3 regions of the Oceanobacter sp. 5_MG-2023 genome follow, and region 1 is predicted to be linked to each of the others. Evidence: predicted binding sites of a transcription regulator. Region 1 holds the regulator's gene; each other region holds the start of a gene.
What was found. The regulator sigma-54, encoded in region 1, starts transcription at its own class of promoters, with help from an activator protein. The targets are predictions, from matches to a motif close to TGGCACNNNNNTTGCTNT.
Positions count from the first base shown of each region.

Region 2: a site for sigma-54 is predicted at 1,605-1,622, ahead of nifH (nitrogenase iron protein). Genes of this name have one in related genera too.
Region 3: a site for sigma-54 is predicted at 1,801-1,818, ahead of hmpA (NO-inducible flavohemoprotein). Genes of this name have one in related genera too.

Region 1 is NZ_JAUORS010000007.1:111,188-114,346, reverse strand. It holds gene rapZ (RNase adapter RapZ) at 1-445, opposite strand, end outside; gene ptsN (PTS IIA-like nitrogen regulatory protein PtsN) at 470-928, opposite strand; gene raiA (ribosome-associated translation inhibitor RaiA) at 932-1,234, opposite strand; gene Q4551_RS06770 (RNA polymerase factor sigma-54) at 1,285-2,775, opposite strand; gene lptB (LPS export ABC transporter ATP-binding protein) at 2,904-3,159, opposite strand, start outside.
Region 2 is NZ_JAUORS010000005.1:153,159-156,317, forward strand. It holds gene nifD (nitrogenase molybdenum-iron protein alpha chain) at 1-423, opposite strand, end outside; gene nifH (nitrogenase iron protein) at 570-1,454, opposite strand; gene Q4551_RS05370 (SIR2 family protein) at 2,043-2,894, shown strand.
Region 3 is NZ_JAUORS010000004.1:168,375-171,533, reverse strand. It holds gene Q4551_RS04695 (hypothetical protein) at 1-38, shown strand, start outside; gene norR (nitric oxide reductase transcriptional regulator NorR) at 149-1,702, opposite strand; gene hmpA (NO-inducible flavohemoprotein) at 1,886-3,076, shown strand; gene Q4551_RS04680 (NnrS family protein) at 3,109-3,159, shown strand, end outside.

The DNA of each region.
Region 1 (3,159 bases):
TGCGCAGCTCATGGACTGACATGCGGGTGGTATCCAGCGTCAAGTCAGCCAGGTTGGCAACAGGTTCGAGCAATTCGGTTTCGCGCTCGATGGCTTCTGCCAATGAAATATTGTCATTGGTGAGGGGGTGTTTGCGACGGGTGGAGCTGAAGCGTTGTAGCAGGACTTCTTCGGTGGCATCCAGAAATACAATATCGACCTGGCGATACTGTCCGGGTAAGCAGGTCAGTACCTGGGTCAGCTGTTCCATGGCGTCGGGCAAATTACGCACATCGACACTGACAGCGACATTGGCGCGTTTTTCGGCGCTGTAGGGTAAATCCGCCAGTGCGGGCAACAGATCAACCGGCAGGTTGTCGATGCAATAAAAACCGAGATCTTCGAGCACGGCCAAAGCGCTGGACTTGCCTGAGCCAGAGCGGCCACTGATCACAACCAGGCGCATGATGCGGTCTCCGTATTGGTCTGGTTAGTGGTTGGCCAACGCTCGTTGGTACAGTTCCTGATCGCTGCTGGCACTACGCAATTGCTGACGGTAATCATTCTGACTGAAATTTTGCGCCAGTGTGGCGAGAATTTGCAGATGATCGTCCGTTGCTTCTTCAGGGACTAATAAAGCAAATACGAGGTCAACCGGTTGATGGTCAATGGCATCAAAATCGATGGCCTCTTGCAAGTGAAGTAACACGCCGACGGCTTGTTCGCATTGCCGTAAACGACAATGGGGGATTGCGATGCCTTCACCTATGCCAGTACTGCCCAGACGTTCACGTCCAAGCAGGCGTTCAAACACTTCGTCCGAACTGCTGCCGTCAACTTTTTCGGCAATCAGTCCGGCAAGAAACTCCAGCAATTTTTTTTTGCTGGTAATGGCGACGTCGGTACGGGTGCATTCTGGCAGTAGAATATCGGCAATCGCAATGCTCATAGGTCAACCTTGCCCGTGCTGTCGGGCAATCAGTTTTTCTTTGTGTTTCAGGAGTTGACGGTCCAGTTTGTCGGCCAGCAAATCAATGGCGGCATACATATCGTCGTGAGTTGAGGTGGCGTGAAAGTCAGCACCACTGGCATGCAGGGTGGCTTCTGCCTGTTGTCGGCCTTTTTCCAGGGTCAGTGTGATCTGGCCAGAAGTAATCGGGTCGACATGACGCTCAAGACGAACCAGTTTTTCCTTGACGTATGCTTCCATGGCTTCGGTCACTTCAACATGGTGTCCACTGATATTGATGCTCATAAACGGCTCCTTATCGCTCGCTTGTATCGAACAGAGATCGACGCTATCGATCAGATCAATTGTTTCCGCTCATTGGAAGGCGGAATCATCATGGCTTCACGGTATTTGGCCACCGTGCGGCGTGCAACCTGAATGCCCTTGTCGCCCAGCACAATGGCAATTTTGTTATCACTCAGGGGTTTACGCGGATTTTCTTCGCTGATCAGTTTTTTGATCATGGCGCGAATGGCGGTGGATGAACATTCGCCACCGGCGTCAGTACTGACGTGGCTGGAGAAGAAATACTTCAGCTCGAAAATACCACGAGGTGTGTGCATGAATTTTTGCGTAGTGACCCGTGAAATGGTTGATTCATGCATACCAACGGCATCGGCAATATCATGCAATACCAGAGGTTTCATGGCTTCTTCGCCCTGTTCAAAGAAGTCGATTTGGTACTCGACAATTTTGGTGGCGACTTTCAGCAGGGTTTCGTTGCGGCTTTGCAGGCTTTTGATAAACCAGCGCGCTTCTTGCAAATGGTCTTTGAGGAAGGCGTTGTCGGCACTGCTGTCGGAACGTCGCACCAGTGAGGCGTAGTCGGAGTTGACGCGCAGCTTGGGGGCGATATCCGGGTTAAGCTCAACACGCCATTCATCACGGATATTACGAACAATCACGTCCGGTACCACGTATTCCGACTGCTCGGAGCTGATATCAGCGCCCGGCTTGGGGTTGAGTTCTTTAACCAGACGCAGGACGGCTTTGAGGTCTTCTTCCTTGAGCCGGGTTTTGCGCATCAGGGTGGGGTAATCTTTACTGCCCAGCAGGGCGATGTAGTCGCCGATCACCAATTTGGCTTCTGCCAGCCAGGGTGTTTCGGCAGGTAGCTGGTTGAGCTGCAGAATCAGGCATTCACGCAGGTCGCGGGCAAAAACACCGGCGGGGTCAAACTGTTGCAAGCGTTTGAGGACGGCCTGGATTTCATCTTCTTCAACACCCAGTTCCGGGTCAATTGAACCGAGTATGTCGTCGATGGTGGTGTGCAGATAGCCATCGTCATCAACCCCGTCGATCAGCATGGTGGCGATCTCGCGATCGGTGTCACTCATGGGAGTCAGGTTCAGCTGCCATTCAAGATGATCTTGCAGGTCGTCTGTGGTGGCATGACGGGAGTCATAATCAAAGTCGTCATCGCCAACCGGGCCAGAGCCTGAGGAAACCCCGGCCGTGGTCTGGAACGTATCATCCCAGTTGCTATCGACTGGCAGATCATCTGGCATCTTGTCATCAGACCATTGCTCACCCAGTTCCTGGGTGTCGGCATCGGTCGTGGCCGCTGTTGCGGTGACTTCCCTTTCCTGATCTGCATTGGTTTGCTGTGCATCCGGAAAGTCGTCGTGCTCGGACTCTTCGAATTCCAGCATGGGGTTGGAGTCCAGGGCTTCCTGGATTTCCTGTTGCAGATCGAGGGTAGACAATTGCAGCAGTCGAATTGCCTGTTGCAGCTGAGGGGTCATGGTCAGCTGCTGACCCATTTTTAACTGAAGCGATGCTTTCATACAGCGTTATTATTCATCGGTTGTCGGCATGGTCTGTGCATTATACGCCAGCCTGTGAGACAGGGAATGCTTTTCATGGTGGCGAATGAAACAGCGCTGGGCATCATAGCCCTGCAAGCCGATAAGATTCAAAGATGGAAGTCATGACCAAGGTAGATAGCCCGAACCTGTTCGTTGGCGAGTACATCATCAGCGCTGCCTTCGGCAATTATGTGTCCACCGCCTACGATATAGGCTTTTTCACAAATTGCGAGAGTTTCGCGGACGTTGTGGTCAGTAATCAGTACGCCGATGCCACGTGCCTTGAGTTGACGAATGATATCCATAATGTCAGCGACCGAGATCGGATCAACACCGGCAAAGGGTTCATCCAGCAAAATAAAG
Region 2 (3,159 bases), on a different contig from region 1:
GAACAGGGTTTCGATTTCATCGATCAGCTTGGACAGTTTTTTGTCACCACCGAAGACGATGTCTTTTTCCTGAAAATCCGAGGTAAAGTTCATGGTCACAAAGGTGTTCACCCCTGTGGTACCGATGTAGTAGTTACGACGTCCTGCACGGCTGTATTGACCACAACCAACCGGGCCGTGAGAGATATGGATCATGTCCTTGATAGGACCCCATACCACACCCTTGGAACCAGCATAGGCACAACCACGAATGGTCATTACACCGGGCAAGGATTTTTTGTTGGACGTAATACATTTCTTGGATTGTTCGAGTTCAGGGTCGTTTGGAGTCAAGTGCTTGGCGCGGTCTTTTTTGGCTTTTTCTGGATAGACCTCAAGCACTTCCTGAATCAACGATTCTACTTCATCGCGGGACATGGCCATGGTGAGCCTCCTTCAAGTTAATAACGGGTAACAGACCGGGTTGCGCAAGTGAGGGGGTACCTGCGCAACACGGGTTCCGATAGGACCAATCTGTCCTATCCCGAGCATGGGCAGCCAACTCAGGAGAGTCAGCTCAGCCCGACCGCTTAAGCTTCGGCAGCGAGCTCAGCAGCAGTTTTACCGACGACAGAAGCGTCTTCTTCTTCCATGATGCCGAATTCCATCAACAACTCTTCCAGCTCATCCATAGTCACAGGCTGTGGAATAACCAGTTTTTTGTTGTCGATGATTTTGTTGGCCAGGGCACGATACTCATCCGCTTGTTTAGCGGTTGGATCGTACTCAATCACAGTCATACGACGGATTTCTGCACGCTGTACTACGTTGTCACGTGGGATGAAGTGGATCATCTGAGTGCCGATTTTGGCAGCCAGTGCTTCGATCAGCTCATCTTCACGGTCAGTGTTACGAGAGTTACAGATCAGGCCAGCCAGACGAACACCGCCGGAGTTGGCATATTTCACGATGCCTTTGGAGATGTTGTTGGCTGCATACATAGCCATCATCTCGCCAGAGCATACGATGTAGATTTCTTGCGCTTTGTTTTCACGAATTGGCATGGCGAAACCACCACACACCACGTCACCCAGTACGTCATAGAAAACGAAATCCAGATCGTCTTCGTAAGCGCCTTCTTCTTCCAGGAAGTTAATGGCCGTGATAACACCGCGACCGGCACAACCAACACCTGGCTCTGGACCACCGGATTCAACGCAACGGATATCGCCGTAGCCGGCTTTCAGTACGTCTTCCAGTTCCAGATCTTCCACGGTGCCTGCTTCAGCAGCCATTTCCATAATGGTGTTCTGAGCTTTGGAGTGAAGGATCAAACGAGTGGAGTCTGCTTTTGGATCGCAGCCAACAATCATTACTTTTTTGCCAGCTTCTGCCAGAGCAGCCACCAGATTCTGAGTGGTAGTGGACTTACCGATACCGCCTTTGCCATAAATGGCGCATTGACGCATAGCCATAGTCTGTATCTCCTGTAAATTTCCGAGCGAGGACCTTTACCCTTAAGGGTTCGGGGAGGCAGGCAACCGTGCTTCGTTGGCACTACTGATAACAAATCAGTCGCTTCCGGCATTTACCGAAAGCCTGTGCTGCCTGTTCACCAGTCCAATACTGCAGACCTCATGCCATTCCGAATAAAATATATAAGTAATTGTTTTTTAAGTTATTTTTATTTTTGTTAAGGATTTATTATCAGTATGTATCACGACAACAACAGTGACGATGTACTACACCCAACAAACAATTTGTCGGGTTTTGACGATTCTATTGATGTCAGATTATTGTCATATATCGATCGCCATATCCGGGGATAAAAAGTCTATATAAGTAGCTATATCTGAATGTCGTCTTTACGCCAAAAAACAGCCGTACGGTTGCTTTGCTACACAAAAAAACAAGGCCGGGAGGAGAGAAATTCAGCGGCCACAGGGCGCAGACAGCCGATCTGGCGGAACAGACTGGCCCGCCATCAATCTGGCCTGAATATTGAAGCAGTCACGGTAACGCTCAAGCGATTTATCCAATATGACGACAGAGAGGAATCCCACATGGCAAGCTCGGAGCTTCTGCAAACACTGACCAACGGTCTGCGTACAGGGCAGATCATTCCGTACCTGGGTGCGGAAACATTAAACGGTGTCGTAGAAACCACCACTGGCGAAGCGATTCCTGCCGACAGTGACAGTCTGATACTGGCAATGAATGGCGGTAAACCCATGGCCCCGCGACTGATGTATGAATTCCCCCGTGCGGCGATGAACCTGGAAAACAAAAAGGGCCGCAAATTTATCGAGCGCTTTCTGACCACCCAGTATGGCGAACGCCAATGGACCCAGTCCCCCTTCCACCAGTGGCTGGCGGATATGGAACTGCCTTACATTGTTGATATCAATCGCGACACCCAGCTGCAGAATGCCTATCAGGGCCGCCCCCATACCCTGATCGTAGGTATCTCTCGTATCGCTGGCACCGACTATCGTTTCCGGATTTTCCAGTCCGATGGCAGTGACTACAGCGAAATAGACCAAGACAGCGTCGACAGCCAATTGCCGATCCTGTTCAAGCCCATGGGTACTCCGGTCCCCGAGCCTTGTTATATCGCTTCTGACGCCGACTATGTTGACTACATCACTGAACTGATGGGAGGTTTCGCCATTCCTGGTTTCCTCAAACAATACCGTCAGGGCAAACAATACCTGTTTGCTGGTATGCGGATGCAACGGGACACCGAACGCATGGTGTTGAGCGACATTATGTACAGCGCTGGCGAACCGGCGGGCTGGGTCTTGATGCCCGAACCCAATGATAAAGAACGTCGCTTCTGCGACAAAAAGAACCTGGTGATTGTTGAAGCCGATTTCAGTGAACTGATGGCCGAAGCACAAGCACTGACGGCTTGATACCTTGTTGATAGCTTGATACCTGTTGCCCTTATTGGACCCGTACCAATGGGCTTCAGCCCTCTCAGCCTAATCGTGGTGGGTGAGAGGGCTGATATTGACTCCTCATTTCTGTTCTCACCATCCTCTCTGTTGTCGTATTACTGACCCGGCCCCGGGCCTTCTCCCCCATACAGTCTTCCGTGCTTCTGCCCTGGATAACACACCATAAGACCTTTCAGCACGCCCCTCTTGCCTTATCCAACTTGCCTTGTTTTGTCATACA
Region 3 (3,159 bases), on a different contig from region 1:
TATTAGACTTGGTCGAGTGGTTACGAAATGACACTTAACAAACAGTTAACAAGGACAAAAAACAGCTGCCTCTTGCCCCTTCGTCACTAATTTTAGCCAACTATTTTATTGCCTGTTAACAGGGTGCTAGGCCGATTTATCAGCAGCCTTATCCAACATGGATGCCAAGCCGTTTTACCAGCCGGAGCAAATTACTCCGGTCGACCTGAAGTACACGGGCAGCCGCCGACACGTTACCGCCCTGCTCTGTCAGTACCCGACCAATCAGCCGGGTTTGATATTGTCGGGTCAGCTCAGTCAAGGAGCCGGATAATGCCTCTGCCCCATGATCAGGGTGATCTTCCTCTGGGCCTGGTGGTTGAACCTCGATATCTCCCAGCGCCAAGGCCCGGCTATCGATATACACCAGTGCTCGACCAGGTGCTTGTGCCCGGGATTGTTGTTGTGCCCGAAGCGCAGCACGCCCCAGAACGTGTTCCAACTCCCGGACATTGCCCGGCCACTGATAACGTAACAAGGTCTCGCGTGCATCCGCTGTCAACAGCAGCTTTTGAACATTCAGGCGGTGTTGCAGACGTTCCAGGAAGAACTCTGCCAACTCCAGCACATCCCGGTGACGCTCTCGCAGAGCGGGCACCCTAAGAGGAAAAACACTTAAGCGGTGATACAGGTCTTCCCGAAAACGGCCGGCAGCCACTTCGTGCTTCAGGTTACGGTTGGTCGCAGCAACCATCCGCACATCGACCTTGTGTGTCTCATCACTGCCGACCCGCTGGATTTCACCTTCTTGCAGCACCCGGAGCAGCGTCGCTTGCAAGGTCATGGGCAATTCACCGATTTCATCAAGAAACAGTGTCCCGCCATCCGCCAATTCAAAGCGACCGGCCCGAGCCTGACTGGCCCCGGTGAATGCGCCACGGGTGTGGCCGAACAGCTCGGCCTCCGCCAAGGTCTCTGGCAAGGCGGCACAATTCAGGTAAATCAGAGGTTTGTCCGCTCGCGCCGATTGCATATGCAAGCGGCGGGCAATCAACTCTTTGCCAACCCCGGTCTCGCCTTCAATCAATACCGTCATGGAAGTAGGTGCCACAACGTCCACGTCACTGATCAGCCGCATGATCTCGGTACTGGTACCCACGACGCCGGTTGAAAGACGTTCCCGATTAAGTGCTTCGGTTACCTGTTGCCCACGGTTGATCTGCTGTCGCAGTGTTGCAATGCGTTCTGCTGCGGTAATCACCGCACGGGTCAGGGTAATTGCCAGCTCCTCGGCATGAGGAATCGTTTCATCAAACTGTCCCGGGCGAGAAGCATCCAGGGTAATGACGCCCCAGTTGCGCCCATCAACCTGAATCGACATTCCCATGCAGTCGTGCACGCGAGGATCAATGCCGGGCAAGCGCATCAGGCCGTCATATGGGTCTGGGAGCAGCGAATCCGCAGGAAACCGGATCAGCCGTTGGTGCTCAAGGATTTGTTTCAGCCTGGGGTGATGATCCGGATGAAAATGTCTTCCCCGGGTTTCTTCGCGCAGCCCCAGAAAGGCAATGGGCCGCAACACTTCGCCCGAGAGCCGCAAGAGTGCGATGGCATCACAGGGAATGGTGTGCCGGATAGCTTCCAATAAACGACGGTACCGAACATCAACTGGCAACTCACGGCTAAGGTCTTCGATGACTGAGATGTAATGTTTAAATGGCATGTTGTCAATATTACCTCGATGAGGTCATTTCAACCACACCCGCTTGATGTAAAAAAGACCCAATAGAAATTACTCCTTACATATCAATAAGTTATAAATGGCACAGTTATTGGAAAGAACCGGAGGAACATTAACTTTTACAGACAGCGCCCACCTGCCGGTGCGCCAAGAGGACAACATCCGATGCTATCCCCCAGCCAAATCGACATCATCAAAGCAACCGCCCCGGTTGTCGGTGCTCATTCCCGAGAGATTACTGAATGCTTTTATCCTCTGATGTTCCGCCGTTACCCTGCGGTGGCAGATCTGTTTAACCAGACACACCAGCAAAAAGGCACCCAGCGTCAGGCACTCGCCAACGCCCTGGTAGCTTATGCCACCCATATCGACAATCTGGATGCCCTTGGCAGCGCTGTTGGACTGATCGCTCATAAACACTGCGCCTTGAATATTCTTCCGGAACATTACCCGATCGTTGGGGAGTGCCTGATGGAGGCTATTGGTGAAGTACTGGGCGACGCGGTAACACCGGATATTGCCGATGCCTGGGGAGCGGCTTATCAGCAACTGGCCGACTTGCTGATTCAGGTAGAAGAAGGGCTTTATTCCGACCATGCCCAGCGTCGGGGTGGCTGGCGCGGAGAGCGCCGTTTTGTGATTGAGCGTATCGAAAAAGAAAGCGCGGTTATTTCATCGTTTTACCTGATCCCGACAGAGGGTGAAGAGAATATCGATTTCACTCCTGGCCAGTACATAGCACTGATACTCGATATTGATGGCCAATCGCTGCGCCGCAACTACAGCCTCTCCGATGCCCCTGGTAAACGTGGCCTGCGGATTTCAGTAAAAAAAGAAGCCAATGGCACGGTATCCGGATACCTGCATAACAGAGCCAGACCGGGTGACGAAGTCATGCTGACAGCACCAGCCGGTAATTTTGTCTTACCGCCAAAATCCGAACAGCCACTGGTATTGATAACAGGAGGGGTCGGGATAACACCCGCAATCAGCATGCTCAACAGCTGCGTGTCGGACGGTCGCCCGATCGTGTTTGTTCACGCGGCAATCGACAGCCAACACCACGCTTTTAAAGAGCACGTCGAGGCATTGGCCAGCCAGTATGCCAACCTGAAAAGCTTCATTATTTACGAAAAACCGCTGCCAGGAGATACACCAGATGCCACCGGCTTCCTGAATCAGGATATGCTGGCACCTGTGCTGCCTGAAAGCCGAGACGCCCAGATCTACTTCCTTGGCCCCAAACCTTTTATGGTATGCATTAACCAACTCTGTGATGCGTTGGCGATACCTGAAGAGCAACGTCATCATGAATTCTTTGGCCCGGCAGAGGAACTTGCCATAGCGGCAGTCTGACGCCTGACACGGATGCAGGAGCAACCATTACCATGACCAGACCAGCGCTAACCTCATCATCACAGCAGCCGGAATGGGCATGG